Regions from separate parts of the Paenibacillus donghaensis genome, predicted to be linked through region 2. Evidence: predicted binding sites of a transcription regulator. Region 2 holds the regulator's gene; the other holds the start of a gene.

Region 1 (15,071 bases), 340 kb from region 2:
ATCTAGGGGGTTATGCAGGATGATTGAGATCAGCCAGGTTCCGGTAATCATGGGACCGCCAGGCCGGAATTATCTGTATATAGAGGATCGGGCCGGGGTATTGTTTCAGGATATGTTCTACCGCCTCAGTAATGCGGTTGTAGCACCGACTGCCCAGAGTGGAAGGGGGGTGACGAGCGGTTCCAGATTGTCACTCTTGGGTCAGGCAGCTTCAATGGGATCTCCTATAAAGGTGATCTGGACGGCTGAAGGCAGGATCTGATGGCTAGGGCGGTGTTGCTCTCGCTGGCCACCGCAACGGTGGATCGGCAGACCGGGAGTCTGCAGATTGTGGGCGGAGCAGTGATTCTGCTACAGGATTGTGAGTTCAGACAGACTTGACCGGCTTTAACGTATCGCTAATGCAGGCAAAGTAACTTTACAAAAATGGCTGAGACTCCTGATTTACAGGGGCTTCAGCCTTTTTGCTATAGGATTCTCTAGTTTATCTTAGAGGAGTATCGATCCAGCAGTGCCGGAGCAACGCAGTCACGGAAGACATCCAGCGGGGGCTGCTGTTTCTGCTTCTGATCCTTGGTCAGCACCACAACGGTCTCTTGCGCAGGAAGCACATACACAAATTGCTCTCCATATCCACGGGCATAATAATATTCCAGTATCGGAGCAGATTCTGTGCTGCTGGAGTCAGGGTCCGGGAAGACATCGGTCCACCAATGCCAGGCATACCCGCCGCGGCGGGGAGGGTCGGCGTCAATCGCAGGCTGAACGGAACGGATTACCCGTTCCGGGGTGATTAACTGGCGGTCTCCCCATTTCCCCTGCTGCAGATAGAGCTGTCCGAACTTCAGCAGATCAGCCGGACGTAGGGACATGCCGAATCCCCCGGTAGCGATGCCCTGAGGGTCACTCTCCCAGCTGTAGGCTGTGATGCCAAGCGGACCGAATAAATATTGTTCGGCAAACGCCGTTACCGGCCTCTCTACCGCCTGCATTAGAATGGCGGATAATAGCTGCGAGACGCCGGAGTTATACTCCATCACCTGTCCCGGGGGATGAGCTAAGGGTTGTCCCAGCACAAACTCCACCCAGTTCGGCGATCTTGTCATCTTCGGGAAGGAGTTCTGCCCGCCGAACTCGGTCCAATTGAACCCGGCAGACATCGTAAGCAGATGCGACAGTGTCAGCTGCGCTTTGCGTGTATCCTTGTCTGCGGCAAGCTGTGGATAGAACCTGGACACAGCAGTCTCAGGCGGCGGCAGCAGGCCTTGGTCCATCGCGATGCAGATCAGGGCGGAGAGGATGCTTTTGGTGCAGGAGTTGATTCGGGCGATTTCGGTTTCGGCAGCTGGCTTCTGGTAATATTGGAGCAGTGGCTCTCCCCGGCGGTTGATCAGGCAGCTGCGCAGCTGGAGCGAGGGGAGGTCTGCTGCTAAAAGAGACAGATTCATTAAAGGTTCCTTTCTGGTGCTGTGATTCCACTAGTATAACCTTACCCAATCTGCTGATTCGGTGCACCTCTGGTTATGTACGTGCGAGTGTAACTCTAAGCTATATAAGATGAACTTGAGAATGGAGTAGTGGAGTTGCCAGAAAGCCTGATGCATAGGGCTTCCCGGCAACTCCGTATGTAACAATCTTAAGTTCACATTCTATAGTCTTCGATTAAAAAACCATACTGAAGGCTTGGGCAGCAGTAACTGCGGTTGGATTATGCGGTTGGATTAAGAATACCTGCAATACCTGCAACACCTGCAAAAGTGCAGGTATTCTTGATATTATGAGCGTCTGAGAGGAAATACCTGCAAAAGTGCAGGTATTAACGGATTTAACAGGATGGAAAGCGAGTTTTACCCTGAAAAGATGTATTATCGCAGGAATTTGTCGGGGAGTCCTTCAATTGGGGACAAAAAGATGTATAAACGCAGGAATATATTAAGTGTTCGGATGATGTCCGCGTGCAGACTGTGAAGCTGGATGTGACTGTGGGGATACTCGCAGCCTGTTGAGGATAGTGTAATGAGCGCACCAAAAGGCTGCTTCAACGTCGGGGATGACTGGAGCAGCCTTTTAATCTATTGGATGGTACTCGTGCTTTCGGCGGACGTGCGGTCCCAGCATGCGGCCAAGCTCTGCCGCTCAGGCCGAGCCGCCCAAGCCAAGCCGCCGGAGCCGCCCGAGTCAAGCCGTGCGGCCGAAGCAGCCGCCCAGGCCGAGCCGCCCAAGCTGCGCGGCCAAGCCTGCGGTGCAGGTCGCCGCCGCCGCCGCTAGAAGCGCTGCGCAGCTTCATCGGACAACGCTGCGGCGCATCTCCTGCACGAACTGCTCTGTGATCGTATGCGGCCTCGTAATGGTGGTGCCCACCACTACCGCATACGCCCCGGCCGCAAGCGCCGCTGCGGCCAGCTGCGGGGAGTGAATCCGGCCTTCGGCGATCACCGGAATCGAGACGGCAGCCGACAGCCTCGCCAGCAGGTCAAGGTCCGGCTCCTCACTCTGCCTGCTGTAGGGCGTATAGCCCGAGAGAGTAGTAGACAGCAGATCGAAGCCAAGCGCTTGCGCGGCCAGCCCCTCCTCCAGCGTGGAGATATCAGCCATCAGCAGGCGGCCCGGTCTGCTATGGATGGCTTGTACCACACCGGCCAGCGTTTCAGCCCGCGGCCGCGGCCGGGAGGTGGCATCGACGGCGACAATATCGGCGCCGGCAGCGAATAGCAGCTCGGCGTCCGCCAGACAGGGTGTGATGTATACGTCTGAATCCGGATAGTTTTTTTTCCAGATGCCGATGACGGGCAGCCCGCAGCCTTCCTTGATTGCTGCCACATCCTGGGGTGAATTGGCCCGAATGGCCGCAGCGCCGCCGTCTCTGGCCGCATTGGCCATAGCCGTCATCAGGTGGCTTCCGTAGAGCGCCTCCCCCGGGTACGCCTGGCAGGATACAATGAGTTGCCCTCTTAATTGTTCTATTACATGGGTCATCAAGACTGACTCCTCCTAAACAACATGAATTATGAAGCGTATACATAGCTATATTTAAAAGTATAGAATCGCAAACCTCACATGTAAAGAAAATTATTTTCTAAAAAACCGGATTTATTGAAAAAAATAAACATAATCATTTACAAGATGCCGGAATTCTGCTAGTTTAATACACAAGATACACCCAGATTGTCAGGACAAGGAGGAATAAGCAGGTGAAATCATTTGATGTAATTGTAATGGGCGGCGGTGTTTCCGGGACGATGGCAGCGGTAGCGGCCGCCAAATCGGGAGCGAAGACGCTGATTGTGGAGTCGCAAGGGTACCTGGGCGGTACGCTCACAGCCAACGGCGTGGGGCCGATGATGACCTTTCATGCCGGCGAGAAGCAGGCGGTTCAGGGACTGACCGACGAGCTGATTGAGCGGCTGAAGCGGATTGGCAAGTCGCCGGGGCATATTTTTGATACCGTCGGCTTCACGTATTCGGTCACTCCGTTTGATGCGGAAGCAATGAAGGTCGAGCTGGAATCGATGGTGCTGGAGAATGGCGGAGACATCCTATACCATACTATGCTGGCCGAAGTGAAGACTGAAGAAGATCGAATCACAGAAATTACGGTCTGTAACAAATCGGGATTAAGCAGTCTGTCCGCCAAGGTGTTTATCGATGCCACCGGCGATGCGGATCTGTCCGTTCGGGCAGGTGCTGCGTATACCAAAGGACGCGAGAGTGACGGAGCAGCGCAGCCCATGACGCTGAAGATGAAGATGATCAATGTGGACATTCCACGGGTAAAAGAGTACATCCACGCCCACCCTGAGGATTTCCCGCTGTATAATGGCGACACCTCGATCATTGAGCAGGCGCCCCGGCTGTCCACCGCCGGTTTTGTAAGCCTATTCAAAGAGGCGAAGGCCAAGGGGGAAATCTCCATCCCCCGTGAGGATATTCTGTTCTTTGAGACCAATACGCCCGGGGAAGTGATTATGAATACCACCCGGATTCTGGGCCATGACGGAACCGATGCGTGGAGCCTCAGCCGAGCCGAGACGATAGGACGCAAGCAATGCCGCGAACTGGAGCTGTTCGTGAAGAAATACATTCCCGGCTTCGAGGAAGCCCATGTGGAATTTACGGGCCCATCCATCGGGGTGCGCGGCTCCCGGCAGATCGTGGGTGTGTATACGCTTACGGCAGAGGATATTCTGGCCCAGAAGCCTTTTGACGATGTGATTGCCCATTCCGGTTATCCGATTGATATCCATAGTCCGGACGGAGAGGGGACGAAACATGAGAAGCTGGTATGGGGTGGAATGTACAGCATCCCATATCGCACGCTGATTACGCCGAATCTGAAGAATGTGATTGTGATCGGACGATGTCTGTCGGCCACCTTTGAAGCGCAGGCTGCGGTAAGAACGACACCAACTACGGGTGCGATCGGCCATGCCGGAGGTGTCGCTGCCGCCGAGGCGGCGCAGCAGGGCATCGATGTGCAGCATGTCGATATCACCAAGGTCCAGGCCATTCTGAAGCAGCAAGGCGCCTACCTGGAAGTTTAGCTGTTCAATTTAAATGACAAAGGGGACTTATACGTGAGTTCATTAATGTGGGTGCAGGCTATTGGGGTTTTGCTCGTTTTTCTGATTTTTGCGGCACTGATGATGACCCGGAAGCTGCCGACGATTCTGGCGCTGCCCAGCATGGCTATTCTGTTCGCACTGATTGCGGGGGTGCCATGGATCTCCTCCTCGCCGGACACCGCTACCTTAAGCGGCACGATCCTCGCCCAAGGTTCTATGCGGCTGTCAACGGCGATTGCCGGATTGATCTTCGGGGCCTGGTTCGGCCAGATTCTCAATAAAGTCGGGATCACCAAATCGATCATCCGCAAGGCCGCCGAGTTGGCCGGAGACAAGCCGGTGCTGATCGCCATTCTCTTTTTCATTACGGCTTCCATTATCTTCTCCGCAGCAAGCGGACTCGGGATGGTCATTCTCGTAGGTACGATTGTCATTCCAATTATGCTAACTGCCGGAATATCACAGTTTGTAGCATCGCTGGTGCTGCTCTGTTCAGTCGGCGTAGGTGTGTTGTTTAATGTCTCGAACTGGGCCGTCTATGTGGATGTGATGGGTCTGCCGGTATCGACAGTGGCCGATTACACGCTGATCGCAGCCGTTCCGCTGTTTATTATCAGCCTGCTGATGATTGTGTTCTACATCAAGCGTGACGGACGCGGGCGCAAGGCCTGGGCCATGCCTGCGGCAGCAAGCAGCGGCGGAGAAGGCAGGAAAGTGCCGGCCATCGCGCTGATCAGCCCGCTCGTTCCCGTCATTATGGTGTTTGCGTTCAAAATGGACATCGTGCCCGCCGTGATCATCGGTGCGCTTGCCACCCTGCTGCTGTCCTGGCCGAAACGGCCCATTCATATCCTCTCCAGCTCGCTGGTGGAAGGGATTCAGGATGTGGCTGGCGCATTGGCGCTGATGATCGGCATCGGGATGCTGGTCAATTCAGTTATGGCACCGCAGGTGACTGCCATTATCTCACCGCTGATTGAATCGGTGCTGCCAAACAGTCCGCTGATGTATATTCTCTTCTTCACCTTGCTGTCGCCGCTGGCCATTTACCGGGGACCGCTGAATGTATGGGGCCTTGGCAGCGGGATTGCCGCGTTGTTCGTCGGGGCGGGTATGACACCGGTCGCCGCCATGCTGGCGCTTCGTGTGGTCAGCAATGTGCAGTCGATCGCCGATCCGACCAATTCGCACAATGTCTGGGTAGCCGATTTCACCAAAAGTGATATCAACGAAATTCTGAAGAAAACCCTGCCTTGGCTGGTGGCGGCTGTGCTGATCTCGATGGTATGGGGAGCGTTTGTCGTCTTTTAACAGCAGCTGCAGTGTGAGCTTAAATAGAGAGACAGGAGGGAAACCATTATGGGTCAGAAGGTAAGAGTCGGCATCGATGTCGGCGGGACCTTTACAGATGCTGTTGTGCTGGACAATGAAACGTTTGAGATTATTGAGAAAATGAAAATACCAACCACCCATCATGATGAGGACGGTGTAGCCAAAGGGATTGTGCAGATTCTGCAGACGATCCTGGAGAGCAAGGGCATAGATCCTGAGGATGTGGCCTTCATCGCACATGGAACCACACAAGCCACGAATGCGCTTTTGGAGGGAGACGTCGCCCGGGTCGGCATTATCGGGATGGGGTCTGGAATGGATGGATTAGGTGCCCGCAGTGAATCGAATCCCGGCCATATTGAACTGGCTCCGGGCAAGCGGCTGCAGACGTATCATACGTATCTGGACTCCAAGAACCTTAAGGAAGAGCAGATTGAAGAAGCGCTCGATCTGCTGATCGGCCAAGGCGCAGAGGTTATTGTAGCTTCCGAGGCCTACAGTGTGGATGATCCGGCCAATGAACTGCGTGTGGTGGAAGCGGCGAACCGCCGCGGTGTGTTCGCTACAGGCGGACATGAAATTTCGCAGCTGTACGGCTTGCGGACCCGCACGCGGACCGCTGTTATTAACGCCAGCTTAATTCCTAAAATGATGGAAACGGCCAACATGACCGAGAAATCGGTCAAGAATGCCAACATTACCTCCCAACTGATGATTATGCGCTGCGACGGCGGGGTGATGAGCATTGACGAGGTGCGCAAGCGCCCGATTCTGACGATGCTGTCAGGGCTTGCCGCCGGGGTGGCCGGTGCGCTGATGTATGAGAAGATTTCGGACGGGATCTTTTTTGAAGTCGGCGGAACGAGTGTCGATATCTCCGTAATCAAAAACGGCAAGGTTATGATCCAGAACGCACAGGTCGGCGGGCACCGCACGTATCTACAATCGCTGGATGTACGGACGCTCGGCATAGCCGGCGGCAGTATGATCCGGGTACAGGGCAGTAAGATCGTGGATGTCGGCCCCCGCAGCGCCCATATTGCGGGCAAGGCCTATGAATGTTTCGCGGCGCCTGCGGACCTGGCAGGCCTGCAGTTGATATTCATCAGCCCAAGGGAAGGTGATTCGCCGGAATATGCAATTGCCCGGGCGGCGAACGGGGAGGAATATTCCTATACGCTGGCAGGCGCAGCCAATCTGCTGGGGTATGTGCCGGAGGGAGATTATGCCTTCGCCGGAGTAGAGAGCGCCCGGCTGGCCTGGGAGGCACTGGGCGCACATCTGGGCCTCTCGGCAGAAGCGGCTGCCCGCCAGGTGTTGGATTTGGCCATCGACAAAACGATGAAGACGGTTAACGAAATGATTGCCGATTATGAGCTTGACCGATCCTTCGTGACGCTGGTGGGCGGCGGGGGCAGCGGCGCGGTGCTGGTGCCAGCGATGGCGGAGAAGGAACAGATGAAATACCAGATTGCCCATAATGCGCCTTATGTCTCCACGATCGGGGTTGCCTTGGCGATGGTGAAGGAACAGCTGGAGCGGACGGTAATCAGCCCGACAGAGGCTGATATCAAGAAGATTCGCAGCGATATCCTGGATAAGATTGTACAGTCGGGGGCCAGTGAAGAGACGGTTGAAATTACGATTGAAATCGACAACCAGAAGAATATTCTGCGTGCGATTGCCACCGGCTCGACAGAGCTGCGCTCCAAGGACCTGGCGCAGGCGGCCTTGTCGGAAGAGGAGATGCGCAGTGTAGCCGCCCGTTCGGTTGACGTGTCTCCCGATTCGATGCAGCTTGCGGCGCAGACCGGCAGGTGGCAGCTGTTCGCCAGCGAGGAGATCCGCAAGTCCTTCTTCGGCCTGTTCAAGAAGAAACGGACCACCGTCAGCGTGGTTGACCGGGAAGGTGTGGTCAGATTCAAGCAAGCCAATGTCCATTACAGTTCGTTTGCCAGAAAGCAGCGGCATGACGCTTTTACTGCTTTTCTTGACGAGAATACGATCTACTCGGATGCCAACGCCACGATTCCGAAGGTATTTCTGTTCTTCCGTGAGAAGATGCTCGATTTGACCGGCATGCAGACCAAGGAACAGCTGATGTCGATTGTGGAGCTGGAGACCGAAATGCTGGACGAGGATGAAATGTGGCTGGCCGTGGCTTATCAGTAACTGTAGCACAGCAGAGGAAGGGGGAGTGGCAGGTGGCAGGGACAACGGTTAACAGCTTCAGAATCAGCGAGCTGGGACTCAGCGACGAGGTGCTGGCATTCGCCGAGCTGGAGAAGGACCCGCTATTTCACAAGATAGCACCCGGCAAATACAGCTATTATATTGCCCGGTCGCTGGAGATGGGCAGAGCAGCCGCTGTGCCTCTGCAAGGCCAGCCGGTTCGTTGTCTGCTGGAGCAGGCGGGCGTGGCCTTCGAGATTAAGCCAGCTTCAGGCTCAAGTGCGCTGCGTCTCGCCCTGCGCGCCCAGCTGGACTTCAGCGGACGCACGCCTTGGATCAACGTATACCAGGATTCCATGGAACAGCTGAGGGAGGCGGCTCTGGCTGGCGGCGGAGCTTACGGAGCCTTGTCGCTGGATGAAGTGATGGACATCCACCTGGCTCATGAATATTATCATCTGCTGGAGTACCGGGCGGATCAATTTACCAGTGATGTGCTGGAGCCAGTAGAGTGCATGCGGATCGGGCCCTTCCGCAGACAGGCGGCGATTCTGCAGGCGAGTGAAATTGCCGCTCATGCCTTCTGCAAAGAGCTGCTGAACCTGCCGTACTTGCCCAGCCTGCTGGACAACATCTATGTGTGGCAGACCAGCAAGCTGGAAAGGGTACAAATTCAGGAGATTGTGGGGCGCTGGAAAGCGATTGTAGGTGAGAGGTGACTGCATATGTTATAATGAGTAAATCGTTTACAGCGGCAGAACGTTTCCACCGGAAACGGTTCTGCCGCATATGCAGGAGGATAAATCATGGCTTCACAAGTACCCGCAGTTATCGCCAAAATCGTTTCCCTGAAACAGAAATTTACTTATGGCGAGAATCAAATCGCCAATTTCGTGATTCATAACGCTGAATTTATTACCCAGCATACCATTACAGGCATTGCCAACGAAATCGGTGTCTCGGAGACCAGCATCAACCGCTTCTGCAAAAAAATAGGCTTCAAGGGCTTCAATGATTTCAAAATTGCCGTTGCCCAGGACAGCTTCTACCGTGAAATGCAGACCCGCAAAAAAGAACGCCGCGAGATCAATACGATTGACGGGCTGGCCCTGGATTACAATGAGCTGGTAGTAAGCACTTCGGCTATGGTGGCAGAGGACGATCTGCGCAAGGTGACTGACATGCTCAAGGATGCGCGCCGGATCCATATCTTCGGCATCTTTGATTCCTTCCTGCCTGCAATGGCGCTGAAGAACCGTCTGTCGCTGATCGGGATCTATGCGGAAGCCATCAGTGACAGCCGGGCCATGCGGATTGCCGCTTCCCAGTGTACGGCGGAGGATACGGTCATAGTCTTCACCCGTTCCGGTTCGACGCCGGAGATTATCGATGCGGTATCTACCGCCCAGACGAACCAGGCCCGGACAGCGGCCATTACCTGCTATGATTCATCTCCGGTCACGGAGGCGGCAGGAATCAATATCATTGTGCCGGACAAGATGTCGGTCAGCAACAGTGCGATGATGTCCAATCATATTACATTCCTGTTCGTGGTGGATGCGGTGATGAGCCTGCTGATCTCTTCGGATAAGGCCTATCTTAAGAAGAAGCTGGACAGCGAAGGCATTATCTCCAGCCGCCCGCCCGTTAACGACTACTATTAATAAGGATGCAGGGCAGCCGGGGAACCGGCTGTTTTTTATTTCAATATAGGGTTACCACTGAAGGCCACACCCAGTAACCATCATTTACCTTTCAGACCTATTGCGGACTCAGACGTCCCTGAGTGATTACCTGAAGTTCGGGAGAGTGTGGGAAGAATTTTCTGGTTGTCAGAGATGTTTAATGATGGAAAATATTAAAATCAAAATATTAATATCGTAAATAGACACAAATTTGTGAAAGATATCACTTACTTTTAATTAATTTTTAATATATAATAAATTTATGTATAGATGGACTTAAGAATAAATGAAAATTACATTCTTAAGTTCACATTCTATAAAAAGTAATTAGGGGGATTCATTGTGAAACTATTTAGAAGTTTGCTAGTTGCAGGTGTGTCAGTTGCTTTACTATCAGGTTGCGGTGCGAATAACGAGAATAATGCGGCTCCAACAACAGCTCCTGCTGCAGAATCAGCTGCTACGGCTACACCGGCACCAGACGCGCTTAGTGCGGCTTCCATTGTAGACAAAGCAGAAGGATTCACAACAGCTGTCAGCGAAAAAGGAACCTGGATTGTTGCTATTCTTAATGATCTTACTGTAGATACTGATGTTGTAGTAGCTGGCGAGTTCCATGATAAAGGCGCGGCAGACGGCGACATTTACCGCAAGCTGGCTCTTTATACCCAGGATGCTGACCACAAGATTACAGCTTCGTTCACACTTACTGCACCTAAGGTAACTGTACAGAGCGAGAACTTCAAGGTTCAGGGCGGAACAATCAAAGGTGACGTATATGTAGAAGCAAACGGCTTCTCCTTGGACAAAACAGCAACTATTGATGGCAACCTGTACTTCAAATCCGAAGATCTGAAAGCTACAGCTGTGCTGGACGGTAAAGTTACCGGAGCAACAGAAATTAAATAATCAACTTTTACTAAGTTGTACCCAAAGGCAGCCCTTTTCTAAAGGGTTGCCTTTTTGCTGCATCTGGAGCAGAAGTGACAGCAGGACGCCGGCAGGGATGGCATCTCTTGTCCGGGAATGGTATGATTAGGGGGTGGAAAGAGAAGCTGAGAAGTATGAATGATTCCCCCCTGAAAGGTGAGACCGATATGAATATTCCGTTTGCGATTGCTCCGCTCCAGCAGCAGGAGTTCAGCAGTGAAGATGAGCTGATTGAGAAATGTAAGGTGTGGAACCTGTTGTCCAGCACAGCGACCAGACCCAAAACCTATACCTATAAAGGACATGGGGTGACCCTGCCTTGTGAGATTGTTGGCTACGTCGATGAGATGACCGTGGTGGTGCAGTTTGAGAACAAGCAGCAGCACTGCATTCATCCTTCTTATCTGAAGGAAATGCAGACGGCTAGCTTTGGGCAAAGAGGCAGCTTCGCAGCTGAAGCAGAGGAGAGCGGTTCAGCTGAATCGCAGGAAGCTACGGATGCGGCGGAGGTGCAGGCTTCCGAACAACCGGCTGCAGTCGTCGTAAAGCCGATCCCGAAGAAAGCGGCCAGAGCGCCTAAGAAGCCCGCCGTGGAGCTACCCGAAGAGAAGCTGCAGATGATAGCTAGAGTCAAAGAGCTGACGACAGTCCCGAATCATTTCTCCGATAACGACGATGAGGTGATTATTTATGAGGTGCTGTCGATAGAGGGCCATGAGCTGGCGATTGAAGAGGTATGGTCCAGCCACAGCGCCACGCTGAAGAAGCTGGAGCTGGGTGTGGGCGACAGTGTATCTTTTGAAGCCAAGGTTGTAGCCAAGAAGCTTAGCCAGCATTCAGCGAAATACAAGATCAACAACCCCTCCAAGATGAAGAAAATTAACTAGATAGGCTGTTTTTTTGCCTAAAAATGCCACTCCCAAAAATAATTTTAAAAAAGTTTTTAAGTAGCCATTTGCCGTTTCTGCTGACAGGCTGGCTGGTTTTCTTGTAATAAGGCTGTAATCCCTTGCGAGCCAAGGGGTTGCAGCTTGTTTGCTTTCGGGCTGAAAACGGTTCATTGCTGCTGCATGCAGCAGTTGATCGGGAGTATTTGTAACCGCAAACATTGGATGGAATATAATCTGCCACGCTTGACGGGGTTGAAGGCCATTTGTTATGGTTTTTATAGACAGATGCAAACAACGTTAGAAAAAGACGAATATTTTACTGGTTTTATGTCACATATTCTAACTAAAAACCAAACACGTAGGGGATGATTGATTGTGATCAAAGGAATCATTTTTGATTTTGACGGAACGATTATTGATACTGAAACGGCTTGGTACACTGCATTTAATGAAGCTTACGGAGCACATGGCGTAGATCTGACCTTGGAGCAATATTCGACCTGTATCGGCACGAGTCTGCACAGCTTCAATCCTTATGAATATCTAATGACTGACCTTAACCTGCCCATCGACAAACAGGAATTTAGAACAGCCGTGCAGTTGAGACACAGCAAGCTGATGGAGCTGGAGACGATGCGGTCTGGCATTCAGTATTATCTGGATTCGGCCCGGACGGCAGGACTAAAGATAGGTTTGGCTACAAGCTCATCGACGGAGTGGGTGGAGAAATACCTCGACCAGCTGGGCATTCGTGAATATTTTGATTGTATCCGCACCTCGGACCATGTGGTGAACGTTAAGCCGGACCCTGAATTATACATCCAAGCTTTGTCTTGTCTGGGCCTTAAGCCGGAAGAGGCAGTAGCTATAGAGGATTCACCCAACGGTTCCAAAGCGGCAGCAGCCGCAGGAATGCACTGTGTTGTAATTCCGAATGAAATCACCAGCTTCCTCGAATTCGATGCCCCGCATCTGAAGACGGATGATCTCAGCCACCTGGATTTCGAGCAGGTCCTTTCGCGTCGCTGCTTCGAGGAGGCCGTGGTTTAATTTCTATACTTAAATTCAAATATAAATACAAAATATTAGACCAAATATAAGGGGGAAACCACATTGAGAGCCGTACATTTTGGTGCTGGCAATATTGGCCGTGGATTCATTGGCCCGATGTTGTCACGCTCCGGTTATGAGGTATGTTTTGTAGGCAGAAATAAGAATAAAATGGCCCGTCTACAGGAACGGGGGCAATATAAGGTGACACTGGCCAATGAGAACCGAGACAGCTACATGGTCAAGAATATCACCGCCATCGATTTGAATAATGCAGAGCAGGTGGCCGAGGCCATTGCGGATGCGCAAATCGTAACGACAGCGGTGGGAATATCGGCCTTGAAGGACATTGCAGGTGCGATTGCCCAAGGGATTGAGCTGCGGCTCAGCCGGAATGCCGAGTCAGCCCCACTGCACATTATTGCCTGTGAGAATGGAATAGCGAGCGGCCAACAGTTAAAAAGATCAGTCTACCGCCACATGAGCGCCTCGCTGGTGGAAGAAGCGAACCGGAAGATCGCTTTTCCGAATGTGATGGTCGACCGGATCGTACCTGTGCAGAAGAACAAAGAGTCGTTCGAAATCCTCGTTGAACCCTTCAGTGAGTGGGTGATTCCCCGCGGGGGCATGATTGGCGAGTACCCGGAAATCAAGGGGGTGCATTACGTGGAGGCTCTGGAACCTTATCTGGAGCGTAAGCTGTTCACCTTAAATACCGGACATTGCAGCGCAGCCTATTTCGGCTACCTGGAAGGATACACTACGATTCAGGAGGCGATGTCAGACCCCGTCATAGAGTCGCATGTCCGCGGTGTTCTGGAAGAGACCGGAGCGCTGCTGGCTCACCGCCACGGCTTCGATTCCGAGGTTCACTCCCGCTATATCGAGAAAACCATCCAACGCTTCAACAACTCTAACTTTAGCGATAAAATCACACGCGTAGCCCGTTCCCCGCTTCGCAAGCTCGCTCCCAAAGACCGGCTTGTACAGCCTGCCCTGCAGGCCTGTGAGCTTGGCTTGGAGACGAATCATCTTGTCTCGGCGATAACATCCGCGCTGTTCTTCGATCACCCTGGTGATCCGGAAGCGTTAGACCTGCAGCGCGCGATTCGTGATACCGGACTGTCCGGCATAATAACCGCCATAATGGGTATCCCCATCGAACATCCGCTGCACCGCCGCATTATCATCGAGTACAACAACATTTGCATGAAATACCCTCCTATGGCAAGCACCGGTTTCGAAGCCATGGTTCGCACGATCGGTTAATTCAACTGAATATGGAGATTATGATCTTCCCAAACCAAACGGATGCTGACCTTAGAGGGCGGCATCCGTTTGTGCGTGGATAAGTGTTGAACGGACAACTATGCAATGGAGCTTCGACCTAAACATAAGGATGTCTTAGCTGGCTATGATTATAAATGCTAGAGGTAGGCTGATGCTGATCATGGTGGTGCTCCCTATCTTTTACAAGTAACTAGCGCTCTTACGCTAACTGTATTCTGTGCAGCTATTCCAGCTGAATTCAGGATAAAAACGACTTTAGCTGCATTCTGTACAGTTAATTTAGGCCCAAATGGCTCTACAGAGCCAAATGGGGAATTATAGCTGCACGAAATGCAGTTATTCGTCTTTTTACCGGATCAGCGGCTGATATAGTTGTACGAAATACACTTATCCTTCCGCGTGGGAGGGTTTACTAGCTATAATTTCACATCCGAGGGTTGACATCATCCAGGATTTCCCTATAATCATTAATAGACCGACGGTCAGTCTATAAAACGGAGGCACCAGATGATGATGAGGAGAATTTCCAAAGACCCGGAAGAACGCAGGAATGAAATTTTGGATGTGGCGGAGCGGCTTTTTTTCAGCAAGGGGTATGCCAAAACAACAGTCAATGATGTGCTGCAGGCCATTGGCATAGCCAAAGGTACGTTCTACTACTATTTCAAATCGAAGGAAGAAGTGATGGAGGCCGTAGTGATGCGCTACATTGGCGCAGGAGTGGCCGCGGCACGGGCGATTGCTGCAAGCCCAGAGCTTACGGTCCATCAGAAGCTGCTGCAGATCATTATGGCACAGAAGCCGGATACGGAAGGCAAACAGCAGTTGATTGAACAGTTCCACCAGCCGGACAACGCGCAGATTCATCAGAAAAGTCTATCGGAATCCATCCTGCAGCTGACCCCTGTCTTGACGGATGTGATCCGGCAGGGGATTGACGAAGGGCTGTTCCGCACGCCTTTTCCGCAAGAAACGGTTGAATTTCTGCTGATCGGCTCGCAATTTCTGCTGGACGAAGGGCTGTTCCAATGGACGCCGGAGGAGGTCGCGCGCAAGATTCAGGCTTTCATCCATATCATGGAGACGATGCTGGGGGCTGAGGCGGGTAGCTTCGCTTATGTGCTGCAGATGTTTGAGCCATGAGCTCTGCAGGCTTCGGA
Region 2 (15,071 bases):
CTTGGAAGGGAGGGTTTGGGAGGGATCGATTTTTTAGTGTATTTCTCCATTTTTTTTGGTATACTAGCGGCAGAGGCGGTATCGAATGTCGAGCTGTACTCTTGCTGTAAATGGAATAATCAAGAATTTGTTATTGGGATGCACCATCATAACTGCGTTTGACGGTTACGTTGGATTCTGCTCTGAGCCGTAAGGACCGAGACAGAAGGGACGATCGCGAGTGACTCTTTTTTGCCCTTCGGACCTTTTTAGCGGAACATGCTAAGAGGTTTTTTTGTTTGCGCGTTTACGCGTATTTAACTGGGAAAAGGGGAATGGAGAGCAATGGCAAACAAGCAGGCGTTAAATATTGTCAAAATGAAAAAAATGAAAACGGAAGGTGTGCCGCTGAGCATGCTGACCGCTTATGATTATCCTTCGGCCCGGTTGGCCGAAGAAGCAGGAATCGACCTGATTCTGGTCGGCGATTCGCTGGGAAATGTAGTGCTGGGCTATGACAGCACCCTGCCGGTAACCATAGATGACATGGTGTATCATACCCGCTCCGTCACCCGGGCAGCACAGCATACGTTTATTTTGGCGGACATGCCGTTTATGACCTATCACGGAAGTATTGACGAGACCCTGCGCGGCGTCCGCCGCCTGATGCAGGAAGGGGGGGCCCACGCCGTCAAGATGGAAGGCGGCCTGGAAATCTGCTCCACCGTATCTGCACTGGCTGCGGCCGGAGTTCCCGTTATGGGCCATATCGGGCTTACCCCGCAGTCGGTCAACATGATCGGCGGCTACCGCATCCAGGGCAAGGATGCCAAGGATGCCCAGCGGCTGATGGATGAGGCGCTGGCGCTGGAAGCGGCCGGGGCTTTTGCCATTTTGCTGGAGCTGGTGACCGAAGAGGTGGCAGCGGCCATCTCCAAAGCGCTTTCGATCCCAACCATTGGCATTGGTGCAGGCCGTTATTGCGACGGTCAGGTGCTGGTCTATCATGACCTGCTGCGCTACACGGCGGATTACCGGGAGAAACGTTTTGTCAAAACCTATGCCGATATAGGCAGCCTGATCCGTGAGGGGATCAGCCAGTATGTGCAGGAGGTCAAGCAGCGTACTTTTCCGGAGGAGAGCCATGTATTCGGCGCCGATGAAAGTGTGCTGGAATCCCTATACGGCGCTGCCGTAACCAAAGGAGCGAAATCATAATGAGAGTGGTCAGAACTGTAGAGCAGCTGCGCGAAGCGCTGGAATATATGCGGAGCGGGGGCCACAGCCCCATTGGATTTGTGCCAACGATGGGTTATTTGCATGAAGGACATGCCAGCCTGCTGCGGCGGGCCGGAGAGCTGAGCAACACGGTAGTGATGAGCATTTTCGTCAATCCGCTGCAGTTTGGTCCCAATGAAGACTTCGCCTCCTATCCGCGCGATGAGCAGCGGGATCTGGAGCTTGCCGAGCGCGAAGGCGCAGATATCGTGTTTATTCCCACTGTAGAGGAAATGTATCCGCAGGCGATCCGTACTACAGTTTCAGTGGCTTCATTAACTACGCAGCTGTGCGGGGCTTCGCGTCCCGGACATTTTGACGGCGTGACTACCGTAGTCAGCAAGCTGCTGCATATGGTGCAGCCGGATTATGCGTTCTTCGGACTGAAGGATGCCCAGCAGGTGGCTGTGCTGCGCCGGATGGTATCCGACCTGAACATGCCGGTAGAAATTGTCGCTTGTCCGATTGTCCGTGAGGCCGATGGCCTTGCGCTTAGCTCGCGCAATGTGTATCTGTCTGGAGAACAGCGGGAAGAGGCGCTGGTATTGTCCCGTTCGCTCCGTGCTGCGCGCGAGGCCATTCTGGATGGCCGGGCGAGAACCGCATCCGAAGTGCGCCAGGTGCTGGTATCTGAGATTTCAACCTCTCGTCTTGCCGAGATTGATTATGCCGAAGTATTAACTTTTCCCGATCTGGAGAACCTGGGAGACAACGAAACTCTGGCTTCAGTGCCCGGAGAGATTATTATGGCGCTTGCCGTTAAGTTCGGCAGAACCCGCCTGATCGACAACAATGTATTTATTCCGAAGGAGGCTGCTGCACTTGTTTAGACATATGATGAAATCCAAGATCCACCGTGCGACGGTGACCGAAGCGAATCTGAATTATGTGGGCAGCATTACCATAGATGAGAATCTGATGGAAGCAGCTGATCTGCTGGAGAATGAGAAGGTCCAGATTGTCGACAATAACAACGGCTCCCGTCTGGAAACTTATGTGATTCCTGGCCCGCGCGGAAGCGGTGTGATCTGCCTGAACGGTGCTGCAGCGAGGCTCGTACATCCGGGCGACACCGTAATTATTATTTCTTATGCCATGCTGTCCTCGGAGGAGCTGGCTGCTCATAAGCCAACCGTTGTGTTCGTCGATGAGCATAACCACGCAGTGAAGCTGGCCGATCATGAGCTCCATGCTACGATTGTCTAATTCGTGCGCTTCAGTCATGTATTGATTGGCAGGGATGAAAGTACCCGTTCTCGCAGAAAATGAAGTCAGGCAAGCTTAAGCTGATTTCATCTTCAGTGAGGTGGGGTGGTCCCGTGTTTCAACATTTGTTTGCTGAAATGAATAAGGTGCTTCGTGAGATCGTAACTGATTACCCTACTGCGGAGGGTGCCCGCCGAAACGAGCTTTTATGCAAATACAATATGCTGCACCGGCTAAGTGATAACGTGATGGACGAATGGCTGCTCTTCGCCGAGAAGCTCAGCCAGTTCCGGGAGCAGGCCGATTTCACGCTGGAGCCTGAAGACAGCCCGGAGCCGCCATTGGAGGCTGCAGAGCTGTCAATGGATGCCTTTGTCCGTGGACAGGGCTACTACAAGCTGCTAATGTACCGTAAATGTATTGACCAGTTTAAGGAAGTGATTGCACGGCACCCGGATAGTCTGGCTGCCCGTCTGTATCTGGCGATGGCTTATCTGCAGGAAGGTGAAGGGGAGAGCGCTTGGAGGCATCTGGACCATATGCTGGCCCTGATCCGGGAAGCCAAGCTGAAGGCGATGATCTATAACGCCATGGGGTGCATCAGAGCCACTCAGGAGCGCTTTGGCGAAGCAAGGGAACTATTTGATCTCTCCCTGCAGCATGACCCCGCTCTGCCGGAGCCACCAGTCAATCTGGAGGTGTGCCGCAGGCGGGGAGGCAAGCTGCAATTTGGAAATCAGTTGGTTGAGCTTTTGTAATCATAGGTTTCTCCTCTTAAGCGATGCATCCGCGAAGACCGGGGTGCATCGCCTTTTTTCGCAACTTCTGTTATGCTGATAAAGAGCCTCAAGTGAAAGGGAATAGAACTTATAATGAAATTTGCCGTGCTTGATTTCGAAACAACGGGCACCCAATCCGTGGGTGAGATCATCCAGGTTGGCCTGGCCATAATTGAAGAAGACCGGACCATCTCCCGGGTGTATGGTTCCTTTGTCAAGCCCGGAACACCGATTCCTTCTTTTATTACGGGTCTGACAGGTATAACCGATAACGATGTGCAGGATGCGCCAGAGCTGGACGAGATGATGATGGAGCTCGTGCCGCTGCTGGATGACGTAGTGCTTGTAGGGCACAACGTGGCCTTTGATTTTCATTTTTTACAGAATGCGCTTGACCGCTGCGGGTATTTGCCGTTTCAGGGGCGGATTTTAGATACGATAGATTTCCTGAAGATTTGCTTCCCTTCCCTGACCTCCTATCAGCTTGGCGCGGTCAGCGCGAACTTCGGCGTGGAGCATGAGCGTCCGCACCAGGCGGACAGTGACGCGCTGGCTACTGCGCTGATCCTGCTGAAATGCATTGAGGAGCTGTATGAGCTTCCCCTACTGACGATTCAGAGAATCAGCGAGCTGCTTAGCGGGCAGGACAGTGATCTGGGCTGGTATTTCGACGGACTGCTGCATGAGCGGGAGATGGAGACCTTCCAGCCCGAGAATGGACTGACCTTCTACCGTCAGTTGGCGCTGGCTGTTGGCGACTGGGCGGAGCTTGCACCACCGAGAGCCGAGAGCGACCCCAATCCGCTGCTGAAGCTCTCCTTCACAGAATATATGGAAGAGGTGACCCGGCTTCTTAAGGAAACCCTGCCGCATTATGAGAGCCGCGAAGCCCAGGATATCATGATTGCCGAGGTGATGGCGGCCCTGGCGGAAGACAAGCATATGCTGATCGAGGCAGGAACCGGAACCGGCAAGTCGCTGGGCTATCTGCTGCCTGCCATCTATCAGAGCGTGCGCAGCGGGGAGAAGGTGATGGTCAGCACCCATACCATCAATCTGCAGGATCAATTGCGCGAACGGGATATCCCCCTGTTGACGCAGGTGGTCCCGTTTCCGTTCAAGGCTGCGGTGTTTAAGGGAAGAGGCCATTATTTGTGTCTTCGCAAGTTTGAACATAGAATAAACAAAAGAGATTTCGTCAGTCCAAGAGAAGATGCGCTGATCGCGGCTCAGATGATGGTCTGGTTGACCCAGACCGAGTCGGGTGACGACGAGGAGCTTAACCTCAGCGGCCGGGGCGGGGATTTCTGGGAGACGGTTGCCAGCGATACGGATTCCTGCCAGGGCCGTTCCTGCCCATGGTTCCGCAAATGTTATTATCACCGGGCCAAACACGAGGCCGGCATTGCCGATGTGGTGGTCACTAATCACTCCAAGCTGTTTGCCGATGTGAAAGCAGGGCACCAGCTTCTTCCCGCCTATGAGCATCTGGTTATAGACGAGGCACATCATCTGGAGGACGTGGCAGGTAAACATCTCGGCATGCATATGAAGCATTTCACCGTGCAGCACACCCTCTTGCGGCTCTACAAAGATAGCAAGAACGGCCAGCTTCCGGCGCTGCGCCAAATTCTGCAGTCCTCCGGCTCAGAACAGGCTTCGGAATGGAGCCTGACGATAGACACACTGTATCCTGATCTGCTTACCGTTAAGGAGAGCTGGGATACACTGAGCGAGAAGCTGTTTGCGCTGCTGCCTGAACGCAGCGATGCGGGAGCAGGGGAAGCCGGTCAGCTGGTGCTTCGCCTGGTGCCTGGCAGCAAACCGAATGACTGGGATGAGCTGACGAAGCTGGAGAACGGCATGTACCTTGCCCTCAGTGACATCATCCGCAAGGGTGACAAGATGCTCAGCGACATGCGCGAGCAGGAGGGGCAGTCCTCTGCCGACGGGCTGGTCACGGATATCAGCGGGTTGTTCAAGGATCTGGCTGGAATCCGGGAGCAGGTGCGTTTCTTCATGGGGCTGAACGATGACAACATCGTCTACTGGCTGGAAGCGAACGGAAACTACCGCAGCAAATCCTTGCAGATGTACGCTGTGCCTGTAGACGTCAGCTCCCAGCTGAAGGAGCTGTTCTTCGATAAGAAGAAGAGCATCGTGCTGACTTCTGCCACCTTGTCGGTGGACAAATCGTTCCAGTTCATGATCGATAATCTGGGTCTGAACGAGACGGCAGAGGAAGGACGCCTGAAGACCGTGCTGCTGCCTTCGCCGTTTAAGTACCGCGAGCAGGCCTTGCTGGTTATTCCGCGTGACTTCCCAAGCGTCAAGGGCAGCGTGGGAGACGCGCGCTTCGTGAATACCCTGGTACAGTCGCTGGCTGAAGCGGCAGAAGCTACCAGAGGGCGGATGATGGTCTTGTTCACCTCCTACCGGATGCTGCGTCAGGTGTATGATCCGCTGAAGGAGGCGCTGGCCTCCAAGGAGATCAGTGTACTGGGGCAAGGCGTGGAGGGTGGCAGCCGCAGCAAGCTGATCCGCCGTTTCCAGGACAGCTCGGCTTCGGTGCTGCTGGGCACCAGCAGCTTCTGGGAAGGCGTGGATATTCCCGGAGAGGCGCTGACTTGTCTGGCCATCGTAAGGTTGCCCTTCCAGCCGCCCAATCATCCGCTTGCTGAAGCCAAAGCGGAGCTGCTGCAGGCCCAGAAGAAGAACCCGTTTATGAAGCTGTCCGTTCCCCAGGCGGTTATCCGCTTCAAGCAGGGTTTCGGCAGACTTGTGCGGACCGCACAGGACCGCGGCATTGTCATTGTTTATGATACGAGAGTCATTGAGTCCTATTATGGCAAGTATTTCTTATATTCACTGCCCGGCCCGAAGATGGAGCATATGCGGACAGATCAGATGGTTCCCCGCATCGCCGAGTGGCTGGAGGAAGGCGGCGTCAGCTGACGCCGCACTACTCCTAACGTTTAACTGTTGTACCCAATATAATTTAGGAGGAGAACACATGAAATCGGATAAAATATCAGAGGCGGTGGTCCGCAGACTGCCTGTATACTTGCGTTTCCTGAACGATCTCCTGAAACGCGAGATCGCTACCGTTTCGTCCCAGGAGCTGGGACAGAAGCTGGATCTCAACCCGGCCCAGATCCGCAAGGATCTGGCTTATTTTGGCGATTTTGGCCGCAAAGGCATTGGCTATGATGTCTCTTACCTGATTGAGAAGATCCGTCATATCCTCAAGCTGGACCAGCAGATCAATGTGGCGCTGGTGGGGGCCGGTAATCTGGGCCACGCCTTGTCCAACTACAATGCATATTTGAAGGATACCATGAAGATTACGGCGGTGTTCGATTCCTATACGCCCAAGATCGGGCAGAACATCAACTCCCTGACCGTGCAGCCGATGGAAGAGCTGGATAGTACCATCCGCGCCCAGGGTATCCGCATCGGAATTATTACAGTACCGGATACGGAAGCACAGAATGTGGCGGATATCCTGGTCGGAGCCGGAATTGAAGCGATTCTTAACTTCGCTCCGGTAATCCTCAGAACCCCGGCCAACGTGCGGATTCATGCCGCGGATTTCACAACGGACCTGCAGAGTCTGGCTTATTATCTGCATGACGGAAAGGAAGATGCGGAAGAGGTGCCGGTCAATGAGCAGCAATAGGACGCTCATCCGAAACGGACGATTTCTGATTCCGGGAGCGGAGAAACCGGTTCTGCAAGGATATATGAGTATAGAAGACGGCACCATCACTTACATAGGTACAGATGAGCCTTGGTCTGAAGCCGGAGCCGGTACAACAACTATTGTGGATGGCAGCCGGCTGTTGTTTCTGCCAGGCCTGGTCAATACGCATGGTCATGCGGCGATGTCGCTGCTGCGCGGATATGGCGACGATCTTGCCCTGCAGGTATGGCTGAGGGACAAAATGTGGCCGATGGAAGCAAAATTTACTGCCGAGGATATATACTGGGGCACTTCTCTGTCCGTTCTGGAGATGCTCAAAGGCGGGACTACAACCTTCCTTGATATGTATATCCATATGGACCGCGTAGCTGAAGTGGCGGAGCTGTCGGGTATCCGCGCGGTTCTGACGCGTGGTGTCCTGGGCCATTGCCCTCCGCAAGAGCAGAGCAGCAAGCTGGCTGGAGCGGTGCAGTTTGCCCGTGACTGGAACGGTGCGGCGGGCGGACGGATTACGACGATGCTCTCTCCGCATGCGCCGTATACCTGTCCGCCGGATTATATCATGAAGTTTGTGCAGGCGGCGCATGATTATGATCTGCCGATGCATACGCATATGTCGGAGACGAAACGTGAGGTCGAGCAGAATGTCGCGGAATACGGTCTGCGTCCTGTGCAGCATCTGGAGAAGCTGGGCCTCTTCACCCGCCCTTCACTAGTGGCGCACGGCGTTCATCTGAATGACGAGGAGATCGCCATTCTGGCCCGCCATGAAGTCGGCGTGTCCCATAATCCTGGCAGCAACCTGAAGCTGGCGAGCGGAATCGCCCGGGTGGTCGACCTGCAGCAGGCAGGCGTCAAGGTGTCGTTGGGCACAGACAGTGCGGCAAGCAACAACAACCTCGATCTGTTCGAGGAGATGCGCCTGGCGGCGCTGCTTCATAAAGGCATCAGCGGCGATCCGACGGCGGTTCCGGCCCCGGAGGCGCTGCGTATGGCGACGGAATATGGTGCAGCCTCTTTGTTCCTGAAGGATGTGGGCCGGCTTGCGGTGGGAATGAAGGCCGACTTCATTGCGCTGGATATCGATCAGCCGCATCTGCTGCCTCACAGTGACCTGCTCTCGCATGCAGTGTACTCCGCGAGTGCCAGGGACGTGGAGCATGTCTGGGTGGACGGCAAGCAGGTCGTGAAGCATGGCGCCTGCCTGACATTAGATGAGGAAGCCATCCGCCGCAAGGCACAGGAGACCTTCGAGAGTCTGCTGAAACGATAACTAAGAGGCCGTATAAGGCTGTAAGAAAGGGAGCTGTACCTTGAAGAAAAGGAGAAAATGGATCCTGCTGGGATCGGTACTGATTGTGCTCCTGGTAGTGGGATTAATCCAGTTCTATGCCTATATCATGAAATCTCAATGGGGCGAGCAGCAAATTGCCGAGGATATTGCCCGAACCCAGGCCGGACTAACCGAAATATCCAAAGCGCAGAAATCCGTCTGGGGTGAAGAAGCAATCTATTGGGTGCTGACCGGGAACAATGCTGCCGGACAAGAGCTGATGGTGTGGGTCCGCTTCCTGCCCGGAGGCACAGCTGCGGAAGGCGAGAACGCCGTGTACGGCGAAGAGATCAGCAAGGGAACCTCGGAGGAGCAGGTCCGCGCTATCATCAAGTCGCAGCTTCCCGGCATCAAGGTGGAGCGGCTGCTGCCGGGCGTGTTTAACGGAGAATATGTGTGGCAGCTGTTCTACCAGCAGGAAGGAATCTATCATTACAAGTTCTTCCGCTTCGCCGACGGAACCGAAATCGGTGAGGGGTATAATCTGCCACAGCAATAGTAATTTTTATTATTGGAGGAGATTTGTATAATGAAGAGCAGAACCAGAGCCTCTGCAGCGGGAATCGTGATATCCGCATTGCTGCTTTTGGAGCCGATAACTGAGTTTGTCAGTGGACTTATCGCTGGCTGGCAGTCCTATTGAGCAGTTTTGGAGATTTAGTTGCGAATATGCATCTAATGGGCGGATTTTTTCCGTTTTGGAGGAAATAGATGCAATAATAGTAACTACTTAGGACCCTGCGAGGATATAGAAGGTTTACTTGCGAAGGTAAGGGGATCGCACTACCGTAATCCAAACCCTCCCCCACCCGAACTTCAGGTAACCTACGTCCTAACGGACCGTATAGCTCCAATTTCCTCATTTCTGCGCTGGTTTGGAATGTAACGGACCGCATAGCCTCTATATCGGAAAAACAGGCCTTAACTAGTGAGTTTCGGCTTGAATAGGGGCTCCTGAGTCCGTTAGACCTGCAAAACAGCCTTTTTACAGCAAATAGAGGCTCCTGAGTCCGTTAGTAGTCTGAAAGTTAAGCGCTGGTTACCGGCGACAGCCTTCCTTTGTTATGCTTAGCCTCCTTGTCGCGCGGTGTGGTAGGACAGGCTCGGACGAGTAACACAAGGAACACCAGGGGGGCCTAAGTAGTAACCAATAATACATCTAATTTGGGCATTTGAGCGTAAGACGCTTGATTTACTCGAATTTAGTTGCACTTTCGGTTACTACTTAGGTCCAGTGAGGAATGATAGGGAAATTCTACCGCTAGTTGGACGAAGGTTGGGCGTTCTGGCGAGCTTATAGGGAATTTTTACCACTAATGAGATCCTATCCGCTCCGAAAAGCCCTAAATGGACGATGTAGTGGTCACTTTTCCCTATAAGCCACGACAATCGAGCATGAGCCAGGTATTAACGGTAGTTTTTCCCCATAGCCACCTCTGTTGTACTACTCCGAAGGCACAAACCTACTTGGGAATGGCTGGGGTCCTAAGTAGTAACCACTTTCGCATCTATTTGCTCCGAACCTTCCAAGGCTACCTTATAAACACTCGCTGGGTCCTAAGTAGTAACCCATATTGCACGCAAGTGACAGTCTGATCAACCAGCCCTAAAAGACAAGCAGCGGGTTCCCTTTGAGGAATGTAATACTCAATATACAATAAAAGAGACATACAAACTAACAGTAGTTTGTATGTCTCTTTTTGTTTGCCGGGTTAGCGAAAGTCCTGCGGTATCAGTCGTTAACGCAGCTATGGGCGGAACGTCTGACGGACCGTGCCGCTGCCGTTCGCGACTTCAATCTCGGCATAAGCACCGTTGATCAGAGTAAGCTGTGGTGGCACATGCCCGCAATCGATATCATAGATGACCGGAAGCTGAAGCTCGGCAGCGACATCTGCATACACATCCTCTGCAGTATAGCCGTCGACAGGCCGGTTGGCAGGGCTTCTGCCGAACATAATACCCGCGCAATGCTTAAACCATCCTGCCAATTTCATCTGCACCAGTGATCTGCGTAGGTCGACGGTATTCAGCTCGCAATTCTCCAGAAACCATACAATGGGTTCATTACTGATGAATTGTTCGCGGAAACGCCGGACATCCCCGAAAGGGGTGCCAATCAAATGCCGGATCACATCGATGCAGCCGCCCAGCAGCCGTCCCTGCATGCGGACAGGGGCGCCTGACATACTTCTCCAGGCGGTAGGCTCTGTCAGCTTAAAAACCGTAGGAGAGGGCGTCTCCGGCCATTCCTTCTGATACGCTGCAGAGGAGTGCTGGACAATCGACTCTCCAGTCTTGGTAGTTAAGATGGACTGCCACATCGCGGTAGTCTCATCATCAGTCTCACCTCTTAAATCGACGAGATTGGTGCCGTGCGCCGTGGCTATGCCCGTCCGCAGGGTGATCGCCAGCAGCAGTACGCTGATATCTGAGTATCCCAGCACCCACTTCGGCTTGATGGCTTCCAGATTCAGATGCTCCAGTGTCTCAATCAGCAGCTCCCCGCCCCAGGGAGGGAAGATCAGTCCGGTGCTGTCATCGGTCAGCATGGCGTTTAGTTCCGTTGCGCGTATATGCGCAGGCGCCGATTTGGCCTTCTGTTCGGTCCATACGGTCTCACCGCAGTTCACTACGTAGCCTTGTGCCTTCAGACGGCTGGTTGCAGCATGCATCCAGGGATGAAGCTCTGTCTTCAATCCGGAGGAAGGGGCGGTTACGCCGATGGTTGTGTTTGGTTCCAAATACGGATATTTAATCATAATTGCCTCCGGTTCAGCCGATAAAATAGTACAGCATTCCTTAGTATAACAAGATTGCCGGCTAAGGTACAAAAAGGAGAGATAAGGAAAAAATTAGAACTGAAAATTTTAAATATATTCACATCTTTTTTCGATTTCGTATATACGCATATGATATACTACTATTTGTACTTAGACATGCTTAAGAGCATGTCAGTCTCGGAAAAGCACTGGACATGCTGATATAATTTTAGAAGTATAATAGATTTCCCATTTTTGAGAGGAGGACGTTTCTTGAAACTGCGTCTTGTACCTATACTGCTAACGTCTGTACTGTCAGCTGCTCTGTTGTTCGGCGGATGGTTCTTGTACCGGCAATTTGCCCTGCAGGAGCCGCTTCAGAAGATTGTGTCACAATATCAGGGAGTAAAGAATTCTCAAATATCTATTAACCGCAGTGAGGTCACTTTGAAACTGGATTTGCAGCCTGGCACTAAATTACGTGAGCTGATGCAGTATGTATCCGCTGAAGGCAAGTCGGTCATCGAAGGCCGGACGTTGAAGCTGGATGTGGAGCAGCACTCCAATGCTCTGCTGGATGAATACTGGGACAAAGCGATGTTCTCGGTGGCCGAAGCGATGGAGAGCCGCAAGTATACACTGATCCCCAGCAAGCTGGATATGCTTAAACAGCAATACTCTGAGTATAGCGATATAGTTGCGACCACTGAAATTGATGAAAAAAATGTATACGTAAGCCTTAGCAGCGGCGAAGAGAGCAAGGTTATTATTTTGCCGCGGCAGCCGGCTACGATGGGGGTATGGAATAATGCCTAAGTGGAGTAAAGAAATCATTGCCGGGTTTGTGCCCGTACTGCTGATTTTTATGGCTTTTGTCGGAATCAATATCTTTCCTATCATTATCGCTGGAGGAATGATCGGTGCGCTGTTGATCATCGCCCACTTGCGCGGCGGAATGACCGTCAACGCCGGAGCGGACAAGAAACGCAAGAAGAGCGGTCCCTCCAAGCTGACCTTTGAAGAAATCGGCGGCCAGGATCATGCCAAGCAGGAGCTGCGTGAAGCGCTGGATTTCCTGATCCGGCATGAGGAGATCAGCAAGTTCGGTATCCGGCCCTTGAAGGGAATTCTGCTTACAGGCCCTCCGGGAACCGGGAAGACGCTGATGGCCAAGGCTGCTGCCCACTACACCGATTCTGTTTTTGTAGCGGCTTCCGGCAGTGAGTTCGTGGAGATGTATGTCGGTGTCGGCGCCGGACGGGTGCGTGACCTGTTCCGGGATGCGCGTACACGTGCGTTGAAGGAGAACAAGGAGAGCGCGATTATCTTCATCGATGAGATCGATGTGATTGGCGGCAAACGGGAAGGCGGGCAGCAGCGGGAATACGACCAGACACTTAATCAGCTGCTGACCGAGATGGACGGAATTTACAATAATGAAGCCCCGCGGATTCTGCTGGTGGCCGCCACTAACCGCAAGGAGATGCTGGATTCGGCTTTAACGCGACCGGGCCGCTTCGACCGTCATATTCAAGTGGATATGCCGGACAAGAAAGGCCGTAAGTCGATTCTGGACCTGCATGCCAAGAACAAGCCGCTGCATGCTGAGGTAAGTCTGGACAGAATCGCTGAGGAAGCCTACGGCTTCTCGGGAGCGCAGCTGGAGAGCGTCATGAACGAAGCGGCAATTTACATGATGCGCGAGAACCTGAGCGAAGTGGAGCAGCGCCATCTGTCGATGGCGATCGACAAGGTGATGATGGGTGAGAAGACAGACCGCGAGACCAACCAGGAAGAGAAGAAGCGGGTCGCCATCCATGAGTTGGGGCATGCAATTATGGCCGAAATGCTGCGTCCCGGCAGCGTCAGCCAGGTTACACTGACACCGCGCGGCCAGGCACTTGGTTATGTGCGTCACAATCCACAGGTCGAGCAATATCTCTACACGAAGGATTACCTGGAGGATCAGATCATGATCGCACTTGGCGGAGCGTCCGCAGAGGAGCTCTATTACGGCGGGCGCAGTACAGGCTCGCGTGGGGATTTCGACCAGGCGCTCAGCATTGTGGAGACGATGATGAAGTCAGGCCTGACCTCGCTGGGGATCGCCAAGCTGGAAATGGTCACCACCGAAGAGCTAATGAAGGAGAACAGCAAGATTCTGGATGAGCTGATGGTCCGCACCAATGAACTGCTGGAGAAGCAGCGAAACGTGTTTGATTACTGCCTTGACATTTTAATGAAGGAAGAAGTCCTCTCCGGAGAGCAATTTCGTTGTCAATTTAGTGACAGTATCCTTTTACCGGCATAATTCTTTATGCCGGTTATTTTTTTTTACTTTTCAGGCATGCTAAGATATCATTATATGTCGGGCTATATCAATCTTTACGACAGACAAGGTACAATACTCAAGTATAGATACCTGAAAGGATGGAGACTTTTTTATGAATTTTAAGAAAATAGGTGTCATCGGCGGTGGCACAATGGGTCAGGGGATTGCCGAAATGCTGGCAGCCAAAGGCCTGGATGTAATGCTGGTGGAGAAAACTGCAGAAAGACTTAACTACTCCTACGATATGATCGAGACCAGTCTCGACAAACAGCTGGAGAAATGGGCGATTACCCAGGCCGAGAAGAAACTGATTCTCAGCCGTATCCAGAAGGTGACACATTTCGCTGAGCTCAGCTCTTGTGACATGGTTATTGAGACCATCACCGAAGATCTGGAAGCGAAACAGAAGGTATTCAATCAGCTTGACCAAGTGTGTCCAAGCCATATCATTCTTGCCAGCAACACCTCAACGCTCAGCTTGACAGAGCTTGCCAGCTCGACCATGTACCCGGAGCGTGTAATTGGCATGCATTTCATATATCCCGTTGCCAAGGTGGATCTGGTCGAAATCGTCCGCGGACTGAAGACTTCAGATGCCACTTTTGAAGATACCAAGGCTTTTGTAGATGAGATTGTGGAGAAAAAAGGCGTTATGATCTACGAATCCCCCGGATTTGTAACTTCACGTCTCATTTGCCTGTTCATCAATGAAGCCCTGCATGTGCTGCAGGAAGGTGTCGCTACTCCTGAGGATATCGACGATGCAATGCGTATCGGCTATCAGTTCCAATATGGCCCGTTCGAAATGGCAGACCGCTTCGGTCTGGATTCGGTGCTGGCTGCACTGGAGCAGATGTTCCGCGAATACGGCGAACTGAAATACCGCCCTTCTACAATTCTGAAGAAGATGGTGCGGGCAGGACAGCTGGGCATGAAATCGGGCGAAGGATTCTTCAAGTACGACAAGGATGGTGACCGTGTATGAATATTCTAGTAATTAACTCAGGAAGTTCCTCATTGAAATACCAGCTGTATAACATGACTGACGAATCTGTGCTGGCCAAAGGTCTGGTAGAACGAATTGGGATGGATTCCTCCATCCTGAACCACAAGCCAACGGGCAAACAGGAAGTTACAGAAGTCAGCGAAATTCTTGAGCACAATACAGCGATCCGCAAGGTGCTTGCTTGTCTGACCGACAAGGAACATGGCGTGCTGGAATCGATTGATGAGATCAATGCGGTAGGACACCGTGTCGTACATGGCGGTGAATTCTTCAAAGACTCCGCTTATGTGGACGCCGAAGCCAAGACCAAGATTCGTCAACTGTTTGATCTGGCTCCGCTGCATAACCCGGCTGCCATGATGGGGATCACAGCTACCGAGATTAACATGCCTGGCGTTCCCCAGGTGGTTGTATTCGATACAGCGTTCCACCAGACCATGCCTGAGAAGGCGTATATGTACGCGATTCCGAGAGTGCTGTACAACAAATATAAGGTTCGCCGCTATGGCGCGCATGGCACTTCCCATGAGTTCGTAAGCTCGTTGGCTGCGGATTATCTGGAACGCCCGCTTGAAGACCTCAAGATCATTACCTGCCACATCGGTAACGGTGCCAGCGTAACGGCTGTACAGGGCGGTGTATCAGTGGATACTTCCATGGGTATGACTCCGCTGGAAGGCCTGATGATGGGTA

Evidence for each region. Region 2 encodes Rex, which represses fermentation and respiration genes when NADH is low (regulators of the CRP and FNR family bind a similar motif). Its sites were predicted from a motif close to TTGTGAAATATTTCACAA; they were not measured.
Region 1: the regulator Rex is predicted to act here: its motif matches at 9,963-9,980, upstream of B9T62_RS17970 (polymer-forming cytoskeletal protein).

What each region holds. Positions count from the first base shown of each region.
Region 1 is NZ_CP021780.1:3,978,952-3,994,022, reverse strand. It holds gene B9T62_RS18015 (hypothetical protein) at 20-262, shown strand; gene B9T62_RS18010 (serine hydrolase domain-containing protein) at 480-1,448, opposite strand; gene B9T62_RS18000 (N-acetylmannosamine-6-phosphate 2-epimerase) at 2,284-2,976, opposite strand; gene B9T62_RS17995 (FAD-dependent oxidoreductase) at 3,192-4,541, shown strand; gene B9T62_RS17990 (TRAP transporter large permease subunit) at 4,575-5,873, shown strand; gene B9T62_RS17985 (hydantoinase/oxoprolinase family protein) at 5,922-8,066, shown strand; gene B9T62_RS17980 (hypothetical protein) at 8,099-8,785, shown strand; gene B9T62_RS17975 (MurR/RpiR family transcriptional regulator) at 8,873-9,730, shown strand; gene B9T62_RS17970 (polymer-forming cytoskeletal protein) at 10,094-10,660, shown strand; gene B9T62_RS17965 (hypothetical protein) at 10,816-11,568, shown strand; gene B9T62_RS39165 (hypothetical protein) at 11,518-11,790, opposite strand; gene B9T62_RS17960 (HAD family hydrolase) at 11,947-12,621, shown strand; gene B9T62_RS17955 (mannitol-1-phosphate 5-dehydrogenase) at 12,685-13,890, shown strand; gene B9T62_RS17950 (TetR/AcrR family transcriptional regulator) at 14,425-15,054, shown strand; gene B9T62_RS17945 (MFS transporter) at 15,051-15,071, shown strand, end outside.
Region 2 is NZ_CP021780.1:4,314,005-4,329,075, reverse strand. It holds gene panB (3-methyl-2-oxobutanoate hydroxymethyltransferase) at 325-1,197, shown strand; gene panC (pantoate--beta-alanine ligase) at 1,197-2,087, shown strand; gene panD (aspartate 1-decarboxylase) at 2,080-2,463, shown strand; gene B9T62_RS19895 (tetratricopeptide repeat protein) at 2,577-3,221, shown strand; gene dinG (ATP-dependent DNA helicase DinG) at 3,336-6,197, shown strand; gene B9T62_RS19885 (redox-sensing transcriptional repressor Rex) at 6,256-6,921, shown strand; gene B9T62_RS19880 (amidohydrolase) at 6,908-8,218, shown strand; gene B9T62_RS19875 (cell wall elongation regulator TseB-like domain-containing protein) at 8,259-8,777, shown strand; gene B9T62_RS19870 (S66 family peptidase) at 10,027-11,040, opposite strand; gene B9T62_RS19865 (hypothetical protein) at 11,314-11,856, shown strand; gene B9T62_RS19860 (AAA family ATPase) at 11,849-13,351, shown strand; gene B9T62_RS19855 (3-hydroxyacyl-CoA dehydrogenase family protein) at 13,485-14,357, shown strand; gene B9T62_RS19850 (acetate/propionate family kinase) at 14,354-15,071, shown strand, end outside.